Regions from separate parts of the Bifidobacterium sp. LH_743 genome, predicted to be linked through region 2. Evidence: riboswitches for the same ligand, from Rfam matches in the RefSeq annotation. Region 2 holds a riboswitch; the other holds the start of a gene.
The links. Region 2 has a riboswitch for thiamine pyrophosphate ahead of thiM (hydroxyethylthiazole kinase). Riboswitches for the same ligand answer to the same signal wherever they lie in the genome.
Positions count from the first base shown of each region.

Region 1: it holds a riboswitch for thiamine pyrophosphate, as region 2 does, so the genes downstream of both, AC1ATL_RS06735 (solute carrier family 23 protein) here and thiM (hydroxyethylthiazole kinase) in region 2, are expected to answer to the same signal.

Region 1 is NZ_JBKESZ010000004.1:98,572-106,890, forward strand. Features, by position in the region: gene AC1ATL_RS06725 (acyl-CoA reductase) at 1-118, opposite strand, end outside; gene AC1ATL_RS06730 (LuxE/PaaK family acyltransferase) at 115-1,257, opposite strand; gene AC1ATL_RS06735 (solute carrier family 23 protein) at 1,313-2,713, opposite strand; TPP riboswitch at 2,804-2,903, opposite strand; gene AC1ATL_RS06740 (ABC transporter ATP-binding protein) at 3,024-3,719, opposite strand; gene AC1ATL_RS06745 (ABC transporter permease) at 3,757-5,472, opposite strand; gene AC1ATL_RS06750 (TrmH family RNA methyltransferase) at 5,672-6,544, shown strand; gene pheS (phenylalanine--tRNA ligase subunit alpha) at 6,612-7,679, shown strand; gene pheT (phenylalanine--tRNA ligase subunit beta) at 7,686-8,319, shown strand, end outside.
Region 2 is NZ_JBKESZ010000005.1:85,472-93,790, forward strand. Features, by position in the region: gene AC1ATL_RS07765 (aldo/keto reductase) at 325-1,185, opposite strand; gene AC1ATL_RS07770 (MerR family transcriptional regulator) at 1,430-1,873, shown strand; TPP riboswitch at 2,051-2,163, shown strand; gene thiM (hydroxyethylthiazole kinase) at 2,154-3,086, shown strand; gene thiC (phosphomethylpyrimidine synthase ThiC) at 3,202-5,826, shown strand; gene thiD (bifunctional hydroxymethylpyrimidine kinase/phosphomethylpyrimidine kinase) at 5,986-6,828, shown strand; gene AC1ATL_RS07790 (thiamine-binding protein) at 6,885-7,250, shown strand; gene AC1ATL_RS07795 (LacI family DNA-binding transcriptional regulator) at 7,341-8,319, shown strand, end outside.

The sequences.
Region 1 (8,319 bases), on a different contig from region 2:
CGTCAAGACGGGGGAAACGCAGCGTCACCGCATCGCCGTCAGGCAACGAAACGTCTCGCGTGTCGAAATCGGAGAACGCGAAATCGCGAGGCGCGTGGAAAACATCAACGACATTCATGCGTTGGCCGCCATCACCTCGTCGACGGTGATCGAGCAGCCGCGCGCCTCGGCACCCTTCGCACGGCCATTCAACTCATAACCGTGTTCCGTGCGCACGCCCAGATCCTCCGTCAGAATCGCCAGACAGGAATTCCAATTCGCCAGATCGTAATGCGCGATCACACCTTGTTTTCCATCGGCTACCGGCGTGAGCGTGGCCGGATCAAGGAACACCGAACGTACCCATGACGGTGTCTCCTTCAGATAATTCGACGATCCATCCGTGTAATAGGACAGGATGTTCTGATCGTAGATCTGGGAGCTCAGCTCCGTCATGCCGTACATGTTCACGCAATGCGTGCGCCGCACTCCGAACACGCGTCCGAACGCCGCATACAGGTCGTCGACGGTCATATCGGTGCGGGTGCTTTTGAAACCGCCCGTGTCGAATATGCGCGAATCGGCTGCGAGACGATAGGCCTTGCCCTGCTTGTCCAGATAATCCAGCAGATACAGGTAGGCCGAAGACGCGCCCATCAGCATCACCGGCTCATTGTCGGCTGAAGCCTTGTCGAGGAAACGCTCGACACCGGTGAAATCAAGACCATCCTCATGGAAGAAGAAGCCACTGCCGTCGGCGCCGCACTCCTGAACGGCACGGGTCAGATACCGTGATAGCGACGAATGCTTGTTCATATCCCATGCGGGGGAGAGCACCGCGATGCGGATGCGCTCGCGGTCGGGCATGATGAAATGCCTGAACGGCACGATCATCGATTCGTCCCATACCTCAAGATCGGGATGGAAATTGCGGCCACGTTGACCGGGATGCGTGGTGCCGCTGGTGGTGAACACGGCCTCGCAATCATTTTCCGGCACGGAGGTGAGCGTCAGCATCTTGAAGCCGTCGACCGGCATGGGCGGAATCCGCATCCAGCTGGAGAGCGTCTGCGGAGTCACGCGTTTGGACATGCAGTAGGCGCGGTAGGGGAGATTATGCTCGAACTGGAAGGAGAAGATGCGTCTGGCCAGCTTGTCGAACGCATCATCCGGCGCTTTGTCGCAACCGTATCGTGATATGAAGTCAAGCACTTCCCGCTTGATGTCCGCCTTCTGCTCGTCGAGTGTTGCAGATTCCTGCGATTGCTGTGCCTCCATGTGGTGTCCCTTTCGTATGTCCTTATATACAATTCCGATGCCGTGGCTGTGCCGATTATTCCGTTTGATTCGTGCGTTCCGCCGTCCTTGCACGTCGTACGATCATATCCGGCAGATCGATGATGAGCGCCTTGAGAATCACCACGCTGAAGGCTCCGACCAGGATCGAGTTCGAGAAGAACACATGCGCTCCGCCCTCGAGTCCGCTGAGCGCGTTCGGCAGGGCGATGCCGAGCAGTAGGGAAAGCCCTATCACCACTTGGTTGCGATCGTTGCCTTCCACTTTGCGCAGCGTGTTGAAGCCGGTGCTGATAAGGCTGGCCGCGGCCGGTAGGAAGATGCCGCCGATCACAGGGGACGGGATAAGAGAAAGTACCGCGCCGGCCTTCGGAATGAATCCCAGGACCACGAACACCACGCCTGCGATGATCACCGGCACACGGGTGCGTGTCCTGCCTTCGTCGGTGACCTTGAGCAACGCGACGTTTTGCGGATATGCGGTGGTGGTGAAGCCGCCAATCAGCGAGGAGATAGCCGATCCCGCAGCCTCGCCGGCAAGCCCATAGCGCACCTGGCGATTCTCAAGCTTCGTGCCCTGAATCTCCGTGGCGGCCTGATATACGCCGAGCGCCTCCATGATGGCTACCAGGTATGCGATGAGGAAAGGCACGAAAACGGCAGCGTTGAAATCGAAACCACCATATGGCATGAATTTTGGCAGACCAAGCCACGGCTTGGACGACACTTCGGAGAAATCGGCCATGCCGAACGCCAACGACATCGCCGTTCCCACAACCAGCGCGATCAGATACGACAACGCCTTCGCCATGCCCTTGCCGAATTGCGAGAGCGCCACCACCAGAACGCAGGTGACGATGGAAACAGCCAGCGTTTTCGGTTCGGCGAAACCCTTGTCACCGGGTGCGCCGCCAAGGAATTCGCTCAACGTGAAGCTCGACAGCGACACACCGACGAGGAAGATGACCACGCCCGACACGATCGGGGCGAACAGGAAGCGCAGCCTCTCGATCACGCGTGTCAGGCACAGCACTAGGAAAATCAGCGAGCTGATGAAGATGGACGTGCCCGCCGCGGCAAGCGACCCAGCCGTTCCCGCTGCAATCATCAGCGCGTCGAACGCGGCCGAAGGACCCTGCACGATGGGAAGACGTACCAGCTTGGTGGCTTGGATGAGCGTGACCAAGCCGGACACGATGAAAATGGCGTTCACCATATTCGAAGACAGCGCCAGAGGAAGACCGATCGCTCCGGCCACGAACACCGGGTCGAGCCATACGTTCGACACGAGCACGTGTTGCAGGCCGAGCAGGGCGTTTTTAGGCGTGAGCCTGCCGGAAGTGCCCTTATCTCCGGTTGCCACGGATGCGGCCCCGTCCTGCGACCGATTCGTGGATTGTGATTGCTTCGCCGTCGGCGATGGCATTGTGCTGGCCATGGGCATCCTCCGATTTCCGTGTTGCCGCTTTCGTATGCTGCGATGATTCGTCGAGACACAGAAGGCGCGCTTGCACGGAGCATGGCCATGCATGTGACCGGTACCATCCCTACGCAGGCATTATCCTGATCAGGTTGAAGGGTTCGGGCCTTGCCCGTCTCAGCCGCATTCGGCGCCCCTGTAGTCGAAAGTCCAATGGTAGCGTCACCGTCCAACAAGACAAGGCGACGGATGGTTTCCCCGCGTGGTGCCGATGATGGGAATGCCGTCCGTCGCCTTGTCTTGCCGCTCTTGTCTGCTTAGGCTGTCCTTAGCCGTTTCGCTTTCCGCGTCGCCTGATCGGCGCCAATTCGAACACCTCGTCCGACGCTTTGGCCACTTCCGGACTGTGCGTCACGATGATGACGCAGCGGTTCCCATCATGCGCGAGCGCTTGGAAGATGCCCATGATGTCGTCCTGGGTGGCGAGGTCGAGGTTGCCGGTCGGCTCGTCCGCCACGATGATGGCCGGATCGTAGCTGAGCGCCCGGGCTATCGCCACGCGCTGCTGTTCGCCGCCGGACAGATGCAGGATGCGTTCGTTGGCGTATTCCTTGGGTAGATGCACTTGCTTGAGCAGTTCGTTGACTATGTCCTTCTTCGGTCTGTCGAAGGATTTGCCGGACGCGTCCATCGACAGGATGACGTTCTCGGCAACGGTGAGGTTGGGCAGCAGGTTGAAACTTTGGAATATCACGCCGATATCGTGGCTGCGGAAACGATAACGGTCCCGTTTGGCCAGATCCTCCCCGTCGATCAGCACCTTGCCCTCCGTGGGGACGGCGAGACCCGAGATGAGTGAGAGCAGCGTGGTCTTGCCCGCTCCCGACGGTCCGGTGATGGCATGCACCTTGCCGGCATGGAAGTCATGGCTGATGTTCTTCAGCACGCGTTTGCCGCCTTTGGTGTAGGCATAGCTGACGTCGTCGAGGCGGAGTGTCGGCGTATCCGTGGTTTTCGTTGTCATGGGGAATCCTTTCGGGAAAAGATGTGTGGTCGTGCGATCAGGAACGGTCTGCGAGAATCTGCAGCGGCTCGTAGCGCAGTACGAACACCACCGCTACCAGTGCCGCGACCAGTGTCAGTCCCAGTCCGACGAGCAGCAGTTGCCCGACCACCTTGAGATTGACGGTCGCGTTGACGGAGGAGACATAGTCCACGGCGCGGCCCATCATGCCAGGTCCGCCCTGCGTCCGCCGCTGGGACGCCCCGCCATTGTCGTTGTCGGTCGCCGCGGAGCCGTCGCCGGAATCGGAACTGTTCTTGGATTCGTTGGAATCGCCAGGCTTCGTCATATCCCTGCCGAACTGTTCGCGCTGGCTGCTCTGCTGCGACTGCTGCTGCTCGACCTGGCTGGCAAGCAGCTGGTTGGACACCGGCACGGACGCGGCCGCGCCAACCCCCGCTCCTATGGCAAGACCGATCATGGTGACGATGAGCAGTTCCAATGTGAACTGCGCCGCCACCTTCACCTTGTTCACGCCGATGGCGGTGAGCACGCCGATCTCGTATTTGCGCTCGCGTACGTTGAGCAGGGTTATGACCACCAGCACGACCGCGCCGACGGCCAGCACCACGATCAGCAGCGTCAGGGCGAACTTCGAGAGGTTGTTCAATGGCACCAGGCTGGATTCGTAGTTTTCCACATCCGCGGAGGAAACGGTGTAGTCACTGCTCAGGCCTGCCTTTTTGGCGTCTTTGGCGAATGTCTCGTAATCGGATTTGCTGGAGCATACGTAGGTGTAGCTGAGCTGGGCGGCGGAATCGGAATCGGCGTCGGCATCAAGTCCCAGTGATTTCAGCGTGGACGCGGACGTGTAGATGGCGTTGGCCGGGTCGGAGGCTGTGGAACGCATCGGCCCTCCCATCTGCTGGGACGAGTCGGTGGAGTTTTTGTAGATGCCGACGATGGTGAGCTTGTAGGTGGTGTCTGAATCGTTGGTGTCGGACACGGTGACGGTGTCGCCGACGGAGAGGTTGTTGAAATCGGCGAGCGATTTGGAGATGATGACATCGCCATCGCTGTTTGCGCCGTATCCGAACACTTTGCCGTCCACCATGGTGAAGCTGCCGTTGGACGCGTTGGACACGGCCTCATCGGACGAGAAGCCGACCAATGAGAAATCGCCGGATACCATGGCTCCTCCGTCTTGACCGGACATGCCGCCACCGTCGCTCATCTTGCCGTCGGGCGGAGTGGATTGGCCATTCTGCTTGCCGGAAGCATCCGTGTCGTCGGAGCCGTCGCCGGACTTCTTGGCATTGTCGGAGCCGCTTGATTCGGACGAATTGTCCGAATCGCTGACCGGCTGGAAATTGTCGGTGGCGGAAAGCCCCGTGGTCTCCGTGTAATACGTGGATTTAACGGCCGAGGACGCCTTCGCGTATTTCTGGTAGTCGGCGAGTGAAAGCTGTTTGTCGGCCAAGGCGGACCGCATCGCATCGAAGTCGGGCTTGCCGTCGGTTTCGGATGAATCGGACGAGTCGGAATCCGTTGTGGCCTGCTGTCTCGATTCGTTGATGAGTTTGCTTCTGTCGAGGATGATCTGAGCGGTGACGGTGGTGTCTGCCAGACCGTTCGTTCTGGCGGTGGTTGCGGCTTGACGGATGGAAAGACCGATTGTGGCGGCGGCCGCGATGATGGTAACGATGACGATGATGAGAATGTTGCGGCCCTTGTTGCGGGTGACGCTTTTCCACGCGTTCCTGAGGACGAACATGGTGGTTTTCCTTATGTCTTATCGGTTGATGGTTCGCGCCGCTCGCGATCGGCGTTTAAGCCGATGGTAAAAACCGTATCTTGGCGTACGGCAGAAAGATGCTTTGCCGACGCTGGAACGTGACTGGGTGTTTGCTGAATGCCTCAAAACATGACATGTCTGCGCCTCAAACCGCTTCGAAGGTGTTAGGCTAATGCGCATGCCAATTAAATCCGAAGTCATTGCAAACCCGAAGGCGGAACGTATCCGCAGGGTCGCTGAACTCGCCGACCGCAAAGGACGCAAACGTTCCGGACGGTTCATGGTGGAAGGGCCGCAGTCGGTGCGCGAATTGCTTGCCTGGCATCCCGACCTGGTCGAGGACCTGTATGTGGAGGTCGTCTCCGCAGAGCCGGATGCGACCTTCATCACCCCGATCGCGGCGCAGATGGCAGGGAAGGCTATGCAGGCCGGCGCCTATGTGCATAAGGTGACGCACGATGTCATGCGACGTATGAGTTCCGATGCGCAAGGCGTGCTCGCCGTCGCCGACATGCGTGCTTTCCTTGATTCCGCCGTCATCGATGGAAACTCGGACGAGCATACGATGGTCGCGGCGTTTTGGCAGGTGCGAGACCCGGGCAATGCCGGCACCGTCATCCGGTCCGCCGATGCGGCCGGTTGCGCAGGCGTGGTGCTGGTCGACGATTGCGTGGACATCTTCAATCCGAAGGTGATTCGTTCTACGGCCGGTTCGCTGTTCCATCTGCCGGTCGTCACCATGGGCACGGACGAATATTTCGATTGGTGCGCCGAGCATGGACTTGCCGTCTATGCGGCCGACGTATATGGCACCGACGCGCGTCCGCCGGAACCGCTTACGGATGTGCTCGCCGTGCCGCAATCGCTTTCACAGGCCAAAACGGTGCTTTTCGGCAATGAGGCTCGCGGATTGGACAAGGATGTGTTGGAACGTGCGGACAGGATCGTGTCGATTCCGATTTACGGCAAGGCGGAATCGCTCAATCTCGGCACCAGCGCGGCGGTGATGCTGCTGAGCTTGGCTATGTCGAGTCGTATTGAAAGAATGTGAAGTCGTAAAAACGTTGGAATTGCGCGTTTTGTGCGCAAAGCAAACGGGTAAATAAGAAAGGTATCTCGTGGCAGAGGGTGCGGTATTCGACGCCCAAGCGGTAACCGATGCGGTTGCCGAGGGCATCGCGAAAATCGAAAACGCCTCCACTATGGAGGAATTGAAAGCCATCAAGACGCAGTACGCCGGCGCGGAATCCGCGATGACGCAGGCCAGCAAGGCCATCGGCGCGTTGCCCAAGGATCAGAAGAAGGACGCCGGCAAGCTCATGGGCAAGCTGCGCGCCGATTTCGGTCGTGCGTTCGGCACCAAGGAGAAGAAGGTCAAGGCCGAGGAGGAGGCTAGGGAGCTCGCCGCCGAAACCGTCGACATGACCCTGCCGGTCAACCGCAAGCCGCTGGGAGCACGCCATCCGCTGCCGAAGCTGATGGAGGACGTGGAGGACTTCTTCATCTCCATGGGCTGGCAGATTTCCGATGGTCCTGAGGTTGAGACCGAATGGTACGACTTCGACGCGCTGAACTTCGGCCCCGACCATCCGGCCCGCCAGATGCAGGACACTTTCTACGTCAAGGGAAACCAGGCCAAGGACGCCGCCGGCTTTGTCGGCTCCAACATGGTGTTGCGCACCCAGACCTCGTCCGATCAGGTGCGTGGCCTCATCACCCGTGGCGTGCCGCTGTACATCGCATGCCCCGGCCGCGTGTTCCGTACCGACGAGCTTGACGCCACCCACACTCCGGTGTTCCACCAGGTGGAGGCCCTCGCCGTCGACAAGCATCTGACCATGGCCGACCTGAAGGGCGTGCTTGACAAGCTCGCCGTGGCCATGTTCGGTCCGGAAGCCAAGACCCGTCTGCGTCCAAGCTACTTCCCGTTCACCGAGCCGAGCGCCGAGCTTGACTTGTGGTTCCCCGACAAGAAGGGCGGTGCCGGCTGGCTCGAATGGGGCGGCTGCGGCATGGTCAATCCGAATGTGCTGAAGTCCGCTGGGCTTGACCCGGAGGTCTACACGGGCTTCGCCTTCGGCGTCGGCGTGGAACGTACGCTGCTGCTGCGCCACGACATCAACGACATGCACGACCTGGTGGAGGGCGACGTGCGATTCAGCGAACAGTTTGTGATGGGGGAGTGATTGCCCATGCCAATGGTTGACATTGATTGGCTCAAGGACCATGTCGAGGTTCCGGAAGGCCTTACATACGAACAGCTTGCCAAGGATTTGGTGAAGGTCGGCCTTGAAGAGGAGGAGATTCACGCCTCTCAGGTCACCGGTCCGATCGTCGTCGGCTATGTGGTCGATGCGACTCCGGAGCCGCAGAAGAACGGCAAGATTATCAACTGGTGTCACGTGGATGTCGGAGACCAGTACAACGAAGTCGATGAGAACGGCAACAAGGTGCCGCGCGGCATCATCTGCGGCGCGCCGAACATGGCCGCCGGCGAGAAGGTCGTCGTGACGCTTCCGGGCGCCGTGCTTCCGGGCGATTTCAAGATCGAGCCCCGCAAGACCTATGGTCATATCTCCAACGGCATGTGCGCCTCCGAGCGTGAGCTCGGCCTGGGAGACAATCATGACGGCATCATCCTGCTGCGCAACTACGGTTTCACGCCGGAGGAATATGAGAAGCTCCAGCCGGGTGATGACGCCATGCATCTGCTGCACTTGGACCAGCCGTTGCTGGAGATCAACATCACCCCGGATCGCGGCTACGCGTTCTCCTATCGTGGCGTGGCGCGTGAATACCACCATTCCACCGGTGCCGTCTACACCG
Region 2 (8,319 bases):
AAGCGGCAGATGCAATGAGCCCACAAAATAACCAACTATCGCAGCCCACCCAAGGCTGCACCGCAGCCAAAACGCGGTCAAAGCACAAATGCAAGAGATTCCATAGAAGACTATTCTTTTCGGTCAATACGCTTGCACCATGCATCCGCTGCTCATGCTCTATCCTTCCAATTCCAATGCATTCGCCAACCTCCCGCCTGCTACGATGCGTAGCCATCCCCTCATAGGCCATACCGTTATATTCCGGCAAAACGTTCGGCGGATGCACGTCGGCGTCGAGCACCCGCCGTTCCGGCCGGCGCTCTGGAAAATCAGAGGTCGGAATCACTCGCGACCGGTGCGATCCTTGACGTAGCCGACGAAGCGGTCGACCGCTTCGGGGGTGTCGTGACGGAAGAACATGCTGGTCTTGGTGTCGAGTCCCGCGATGGTTGCCATCTCGTCGTCGGAGAGTCGGAAATCGAAGATGTTCAGATTCTCCTCCATACGCTCCTTGTGTGTGGACTTGGGCAGGGCGACGATGTCGCGCTGGGTGAGCCAGCGCAGGATCACCTGGGCGACGGACTTACCGCGCGCCTCGCCAATCTTAGCCAGGGTGGGATTGGAGAACATGTTCTGCATGCCCTCCCCGAACGGCGCCCATGCCTCCTGTGCCACACCACGCTTGACCATGTTCTCGCGGGCTTCGATCTGCTGGTTGAACGGGTTGGTCTCGACCTGGTTGACCATGGGGGCGATCTCGTTGAAGGCGACCATGTCGGCCAGACGGTCCGGGTAGAAGTTGCTTACGCCGATGGCACGAATCACGCCGTCCTTGTAAAGCTTTTCCAGTGCTCGCCATGCGCCGTAGGTATCGGAGAACGGCTGGTGCAGCAAAACTAGGTCGAGATAGTCGGTGCCGAGCTTCTTCAAGGACACATCGACAGACTTCAGCGTGTTCTCATAACCGTAGTTGCTGATCCAGATCTTGGTGGTGAGGAACAGCTCCTTGCGGTCGATGCCGGAATCCTTGATGCCTTGACCGACTTCGGCCTCGTTGAAGTACGACTGCGCGGTGTCGATATGACGGTACCCGGTCTCAATGGCCTCGCGCACGCAACGCGGGGCATCGTCCTTGCCGATTTGGAAGACGCCATAGCCTATCTTCGGGATTTCGACGCCATTGGCAAGTTTCACATACTCCATCGTTTTTCCTTCCATAAGTTCGCTGATATCAAACACCGGTATATGTGCCGGAGATGCCCCTAACGATAGAATCCGGTAGTCGCTACCGGTCAAATTACGACTCGCCGGTACCATCTACCGGTAAGTACAACCGGAAGCGTGACATGATGAGCGCAAGCAAAAACAAAATGCGCGCCCCAAGCCCAACCTCATCCGGTGGCGCCCACCGAACGTCCCACCGCGCAGCATCCGAAAGGAGCCATGTATGGCAATCACGGCAATACCACTCCGCGAAAACATGAAAACCTACACGATGAAGCAGGCCTGCGAACTGACCGGCATGAACTACGAGGCATTGAAGTTCTATTGCAATTCAGGGCTCGTGCCGGGTCTCAAGCGGGATCACAACAATCGACGCGTCTTCGATGAACGATGCATCGCATGGATCAACGGCCTGACATGTCTCAAACGATGTGGCCTAGGCATCAAAGAGATGCAACACTACACGCAGCTCTGTCTTGAAGGTGAGTCGTCGATACCGGAACGGCAGGAAATCCTTGCAGAAAAACGCGAGCACCTAGAAGCGCAACTGGAGGGACTGCGCAAAGCCATCGCCTACATCGACGAAAAACAGCGCTTCTACGAAGACGTGACCGCCGGCAGGACGGCATATTGCAGCAACGTCATAGACACAACGCAGAGCGACTGACAGCATTTCGTAGGTGATTTTTGCGTTCCGTAGACGGTCAGCTTCGAATCCGGACACGAGCAAACGCCTAATTCCAGGCATCTCGCCGGCGCTTATCCGGCAGCAACCACCTATGGAAGCCCAAAAACACCTACGGAATTACACCTGTCAAGGGACGCAGATAGATTAAGCACTGTTGTAAACATGCGGGGGTGCTTGACGGCCAAGTCCGGCAAGCTGAGATAGGCGCGACGCCTGACCCTTTGAACCTGTTGGTTAGGACCAACGTAGGGAGCAGATCATGAGCATTGACTCATATGCCGACGGCACCGATGGCAACGGAATCAACCATAGCGATGGCGTGACATCCGTTCCGGCCACCGATCCAATCCGCGAGGCAATCAGGAAAGCCGTCATCGACGTACGCGAGCAGACGCCGCTGGCGCAGTCGTTCACCAATTTCGTGACCATCAACTTGGTGGCCAACGCGCAGCTCGCCGCCGGCGGCACGGCCGCCATGAGCTATCTGCCGGATGACGTGATCGCCACCGCCGAAATCGCCGGATCCAACTACATCAACGTGGGCACGTTGCTGCCGTTCTTCAAGGACGCGTTGCCCGAAATCGCATACAAACTGCATAAGAACGGTAAGACGTGGGTGCTCGACCCGGTCGCGGCCGGCATCGGCGAGACGCGCACGGCCATTCTCGAATCGTTCCGCACATATCCGCCGACCATCGTGCGCGGCAACGCCAGCGAGATCATCGCACTCGACGCGATGTGGGGTCTCGCCAACGCCGAACAGGACAATCCGACCACCCGCCCCGCGGGTGTGGAAGCCGTCGATGCGGTTGATTCGGCTGTCGACGCGGCCAAGCGCATCGCCCGTCATCTGGCGAAGCACTCCCCCATCGGCAAGGGCGCGGTCGCGGTATCCGGCGCGGTCGATCTGGTGACCGACGGAGACCATACTTTCCGCCTGCCCGGCGGCAGCGCGATGATGACGAAAATCACCGGCGCCGGCTGCTCGCTCGGCGGCGTGACCGCAACGTATCTCGCCGTGGCCGAACCGCTTGTCGCGGCGCTGGCCGCATCGTTGCTGTATGACCGCGCGTCCGAAATCGCGCAGACGCAGTCGAACGGTCCGGGTTCGTTCCAGGTGGCGTTGCTCGATGCACTGTGGAACGTCACCGCCGATCAGGTGGCCACGTCCGAAATCAACGAAACCGTCTGATTCCGATTCTCGGGATTAATTTTCACATAACCACAATCGTATATACGGAATATATACGATTGCATATGATCATAAGACTTCTTCTGGAGCACTTACTCAATATAAAAAGGGGAAAATAATGGATAACTATCCATATGCATCCATGCGCGACTGTTTCGACATGAGCGCATATTTCGTGGTCGGCCCTCAGGATTGCAAGGGCCGACCGGTGACGGACGTGGTCGATGACGCTTTGCGCGGCGGCGCGACGTTCATCCAGCTGCGTGCCAAGGATGCCGACGCGAAGGACATCACCGAGATGGCCCGCGACATCGCCCAGATCATCGAAGACAACGGCAAGTCCGATTCCGTGGCGTTCGTCATCGACGACCGCGTGGACGTGGTGTGGCAGGCCCGCAACAAGGGCATCAAGGTGGACGGCGTGCACATCGGCCAGACCGATATGGAACCACGCGAGGCCCGCGCGCTGCTCGGCGAGGACGCCATCGTCGGCCTGTCCGCGGAAACCGAAAGCCTGGTGAAGCTTATCAACGAGCTGCCGGACGGCTGCATCGACTATATCGGCGCCGGCCCATTGCATGTGTCCACCACCAAGCCGGAGGCCTCCGTGGGCGGCAACGACGGTTCCGGACATACGCTCGACGAGGAGCAGATCAACACGATTTGCACGGCAAGCGAATTTCCCGTGGTCGTCGGCGGCGGCGTGCATGCCGATGATATGGAGATGCTGGCACGCTCCAAGGCCGCCGGCTGGTTCGTGGTGTCCGCGATCGCGGGCGCGGACGATCCGGAAGCAGCCACCCGTGAGATGGTGACGCGGTGGAAGGCGGTGCGCGGCGACAGGAAGCACGGCTATGCTCCGCGTGTGAAAGCTGCGACCCCGGCCGAGAAGCCCGTCGAAGCAACCGAGAAGAAGTTCACAAACGCCAAGGAGGCCAAGGCCGCATCCAAACTGGCGAAGCAGCAGCGTGTGGACATCGCCGCCCGTGGTTCCAAGCAACGTGACAAGGCGCACATCCGCAAGACCACGCCCGTACATTTCGAGAACCAGTTCGGCACTTACGATCTGGAAGTGCCATACACCGAGATCAAGCTGTCTGACACCCCCGGCGTTGGTCCGAACGCACCGTTCAAGGACTACAACACGGAAGGCCCCAAGTGCGATCCGAAGGAGGGTCTGGCACCGCTTCGTCTCGACTGGATTCGCGACCGCGGTGATGTGGAGGAATACGAAGGCCGCCGCCGCAACCTCGAAGATGACGGTAAGCGCGCCATCAAGCGTGGCAAGGCCTCCAAGGAATGGCGTGGACGCCAGCACAAGCCGCTGCGCGCCAAGGACCATCCGGTGACTCAGATGTGGTATGCGCGCCACAACATCATCACCCCGGAGATGCGTTATGTGGCCGAACGCGAGCACTGCAGCGTGGAGCTCGTGCGTTCCGAACTGGCCGCCGGCCGCGCGGTGATGCCGTGCAATATCAACCATCCTGAGGCCGAACCGATGATCATCGGCTCGAAGTTCCTCACCAAGCTCAATGCGAACATGGGCAATTCGGCCGTCACCTCGTCCATCGATGAAGAGGTGGAGAAGCTGACGTGGGCGACCAAGTGGGGCGCCGACACCGTGATGGATCTGTCCACCGGCAATGACATCCACACCACACGCGAGTGGATTCTGCGCAACTCCCCCGTTCCGATTGGCACCGTGCCGATGTACCAGGCACTGGAGAAGGTCGAGGACGATGCGTCCAAGCTGAGCTGGGAGCTGTTCCGCGACACCGTGATCGAGCAGTGCGAGCAGGGCGTGGACTACATGACCATCCATGCCGGCGTGCTGCTGCGTTTCGTGCCGCTGACCGCCAACCGCACGACGGGCATCGTCTCCCGTGGCGGCTCGATCATGGCGGAATGGTGCCTGCAGCATCATCAGGAAAGCTTCCTGTACACGCATTTCGACGAATTGTGCGATATCTTCGCCAAGTACGATGTGGCGTTCTCGCTGGGCGACGGCCTGCGCCCGGGTTCGCTGGCGGACGCCAACGACGCCGCGCAGTTCGCCGAGCTCATGACGCTGGGCGAGCTCACCCAGCGCGCGTGGCAGCATGACGTGCAGGTGATGATCGAGGGCCCGGGCCATATTCCGTTCGACACCGTGCGCATGAACATCGAGATGGAGAAGGCCATCTGCAAGGACGCCCCGTTCTACACCCTTGGGCCGCTCACCACGGATACCGCGCCGGGCTACGACCACATCACCTCCGCCATCGGCGGCGTGGAGATCGCGCGTTACGGCACCGCCATGCTGTGCTATGTGACGCCGAAGGAGCACCTCGGCCTGCCGAACAAGGATGATGTCAAGCAGGGCGTGATCGCCTACAAGATCGCCTGCCATGCGGCCGATATCGCCAAGCACCATCCGCACGCCATGGACCGCGACAATGCGATGAGCAAGGCTCGTTTCGAGTTCCGTTGGCTCGACCAGTTCAACCTGAGCTACGATCCGGACACCGCCATCGCCTTCCATGACGAGACGTTGCCCGCCGAGCCTGCGAAGATGGCTCATTTCTGCTCCATGTGCGGCCCGAAGTTCTGCTCCATGGCCATTTCGCAGAACATCCGCAAGAAGTTCGGCGACGCTGCGGCGCAGGAGAAGCTGGTTGCGGACGCGCAGACGATCGCGGCCGGAATGCAGGCGATGAGCGAGAAATTCCGCGAAGGCGGCTCCACGCTGTATCAGTGAGAGCAGACGTATTCGTGGATTAGTGCCGTGCATTGACGAATCCACGGCGTAAACTGGCGGTTCTGTGATGCGATGCATGCAGATCCGCCAGTTCGCATACTGATTTGCATGGCGATTCGTATAGCAGACGCCGATGAAGGCACCAAAGAAGGGAACAATATGACCAGCACATTGCCACCGGTATTGAGCATCGCGGGATCGGATTCATCCGGCGGAGCCGGTATCCAGGCCGACCTGAAGACCATGCTCGCCAACGGCGTGTTCGGTATGACCGCCATCGCGGCGCTCACCGCGCAGAACACCACCGGCGTGACGATGGTCACCAACACGCCCCCGGAAATGCTGGCGGCGCAGATTGACGCCGTGTTCGAGGACATTCCTCCGGTCGCGGTGAAGATCGGCATGGTCTCCAGCGCCGAACTCATCGGCGTGATCGCCGATCGTCTGACCGCACATGGCGCGAGGAACGTGGTTCTTGATCCGGTGATGGTGGCCACGTCCGGCGCGAAGCTCATCGAGGACGACGCCATCGCGGCGCTCACTTCCAAGCTGTTCCCCCTTGCTACCGTCATCACGCCGAACATGCCGGAAACCCAAGTATTGTGCGATTTGGCGGTTCAGCAGGGCGCAGGCGAAATCGATTACGAAAACGGCAGTTCCATCCGTACCGAGAACGACATGGTCACCGCGGGCCATCTGCTCGCCGGCCATTTCGGCTGTGCCGTGCTCGTCAAAGGCGGTCATGGCACACAGGATGCCAGTGACGTGCTCGTCGAGCCGAGCGGCAAAATCACATGGTTCCGCTCCCGTCGTATCGACAATCCGAACACGCATGGCACCGGATGCACGCTGTCCTCCGCGATCGCAAGCCATCTGGCACTCGGCGAGGACCTGCCGACGGCCGTCGACCATGCCAAGCTGTATCTGACCGGTGCTTTGGAGGCGCAACTCGACCTCGGCCACGGCTCCGGACCGATGGACCACGCATGGAAGTGGCGCTAGACAACGCAATCCATCGCAGACAAGGCAAGTGTGCGTAACCGCAAGAAAGGAACATCATGACGCTCGATCGCAATGCCGAAAAGCAGGAAGTGCCTGTCGACCCGAAAACAGGCAAACCGTATATCAACACGCTCGCCGCGGTGGCCATCTCCCCCGCCGGCGCAAGCCCGGAGAAGTCCACGTACGTGGCGCAGGCCGTGGACGTGATCCGCGAATCCGGTCTGCCGAATGAGACGAACGCGATGTTCACCAATATCGAAGGCGACATCGACGACGTGCTCAAGGTGATCCGCGACGCCACCATGAAGCTTGCCGGCCAAGGCTACCGCACCGACGTGGTGATCCGTCTTGACATCCGCCCCGGTTTCGAAGGGCAGATTCACGCCAAGCAGGAACTGGTGAACGAAATTCTGTCGGAATAACCCCTGACGGGACAAGACATTCCACACGAAAGGCGCGTTTTTCTGGGAAAAGCGCGCCTTTCGCTTTTGTTTGGGTATAGTGTTGCGATTATGACCACGATGAAGGAAATCGCCGAACAGACAGGGGTATCCATTTCCACGGTGTCCCTGGTACTCAACGGACGTGACGAGGGCAGGGTGAATTCCACACTTGCTTCGCTGGTGCGAGACAAGGCGACCGAACTCGGGTACAAGATCAACCCGTTGGCACGAAGCCTGCGCACCAACAAAACCCGCATCCTCGGCTTCATCAGCGAGGAGGTCGCCACCACGCCGTACGCAGGCGGCATCATTCTGGGCGCGCAGGACGCGGCCAGCGCCTACGGCTACATGCTGTTCACCGTCAGCACCGACGGCAAGGCGAGCGAGGAAAACGAAATCGCCACGCTGAAAAGATACGGCGTGGACGGATTCTTCTATTCGAAGATGTCCAACCGCATCGCCAAAGTGCCGAAATCGCTGGACGACTATCCCGTCGTGATGGTGGACGCCACCGATCACGACAACAAGATACCCAGCGTCGAACCCGATGAGTTCATGATCGCATACGATGCCACGAATAGGCTCATCAAAGCCGACTGCGAGCGCATCGCCTACATCGGATGCTCGGAAAGTATGATCGCGCAGGATGGGCGTCTGGCCGGATATCAGGCTGCGCTGCACGATGCCGGCCGTGTTCTCGACCCCTCTTTGATCTGCAACGTGCTGAACAACGGCCCAGCGCTACGCGCGGTCAGCAAACTGTTCGATGACGCCCGCCCCGATGGCTTCTTCTGCTTCAACGACGCACGAGCCTGGTACGTGTACGAATGCGCGGCACGTCATGGACTGACGGTCGGCAAGGATATTTCCGTGGTCGGTGTGGATAATCACCGCGTGTTCGCGGAGACGCTGGAACCGCAATTGACGACCGTGGAACTGCCGCATTACGAAATGGGATACTGGTCCGCCTGCAAGCTGATCTCCATGATCGAAGGCAAGGACGTGGACACCAGCATATGGCCGGAGACCAGGGCTCCCCTACCACCCC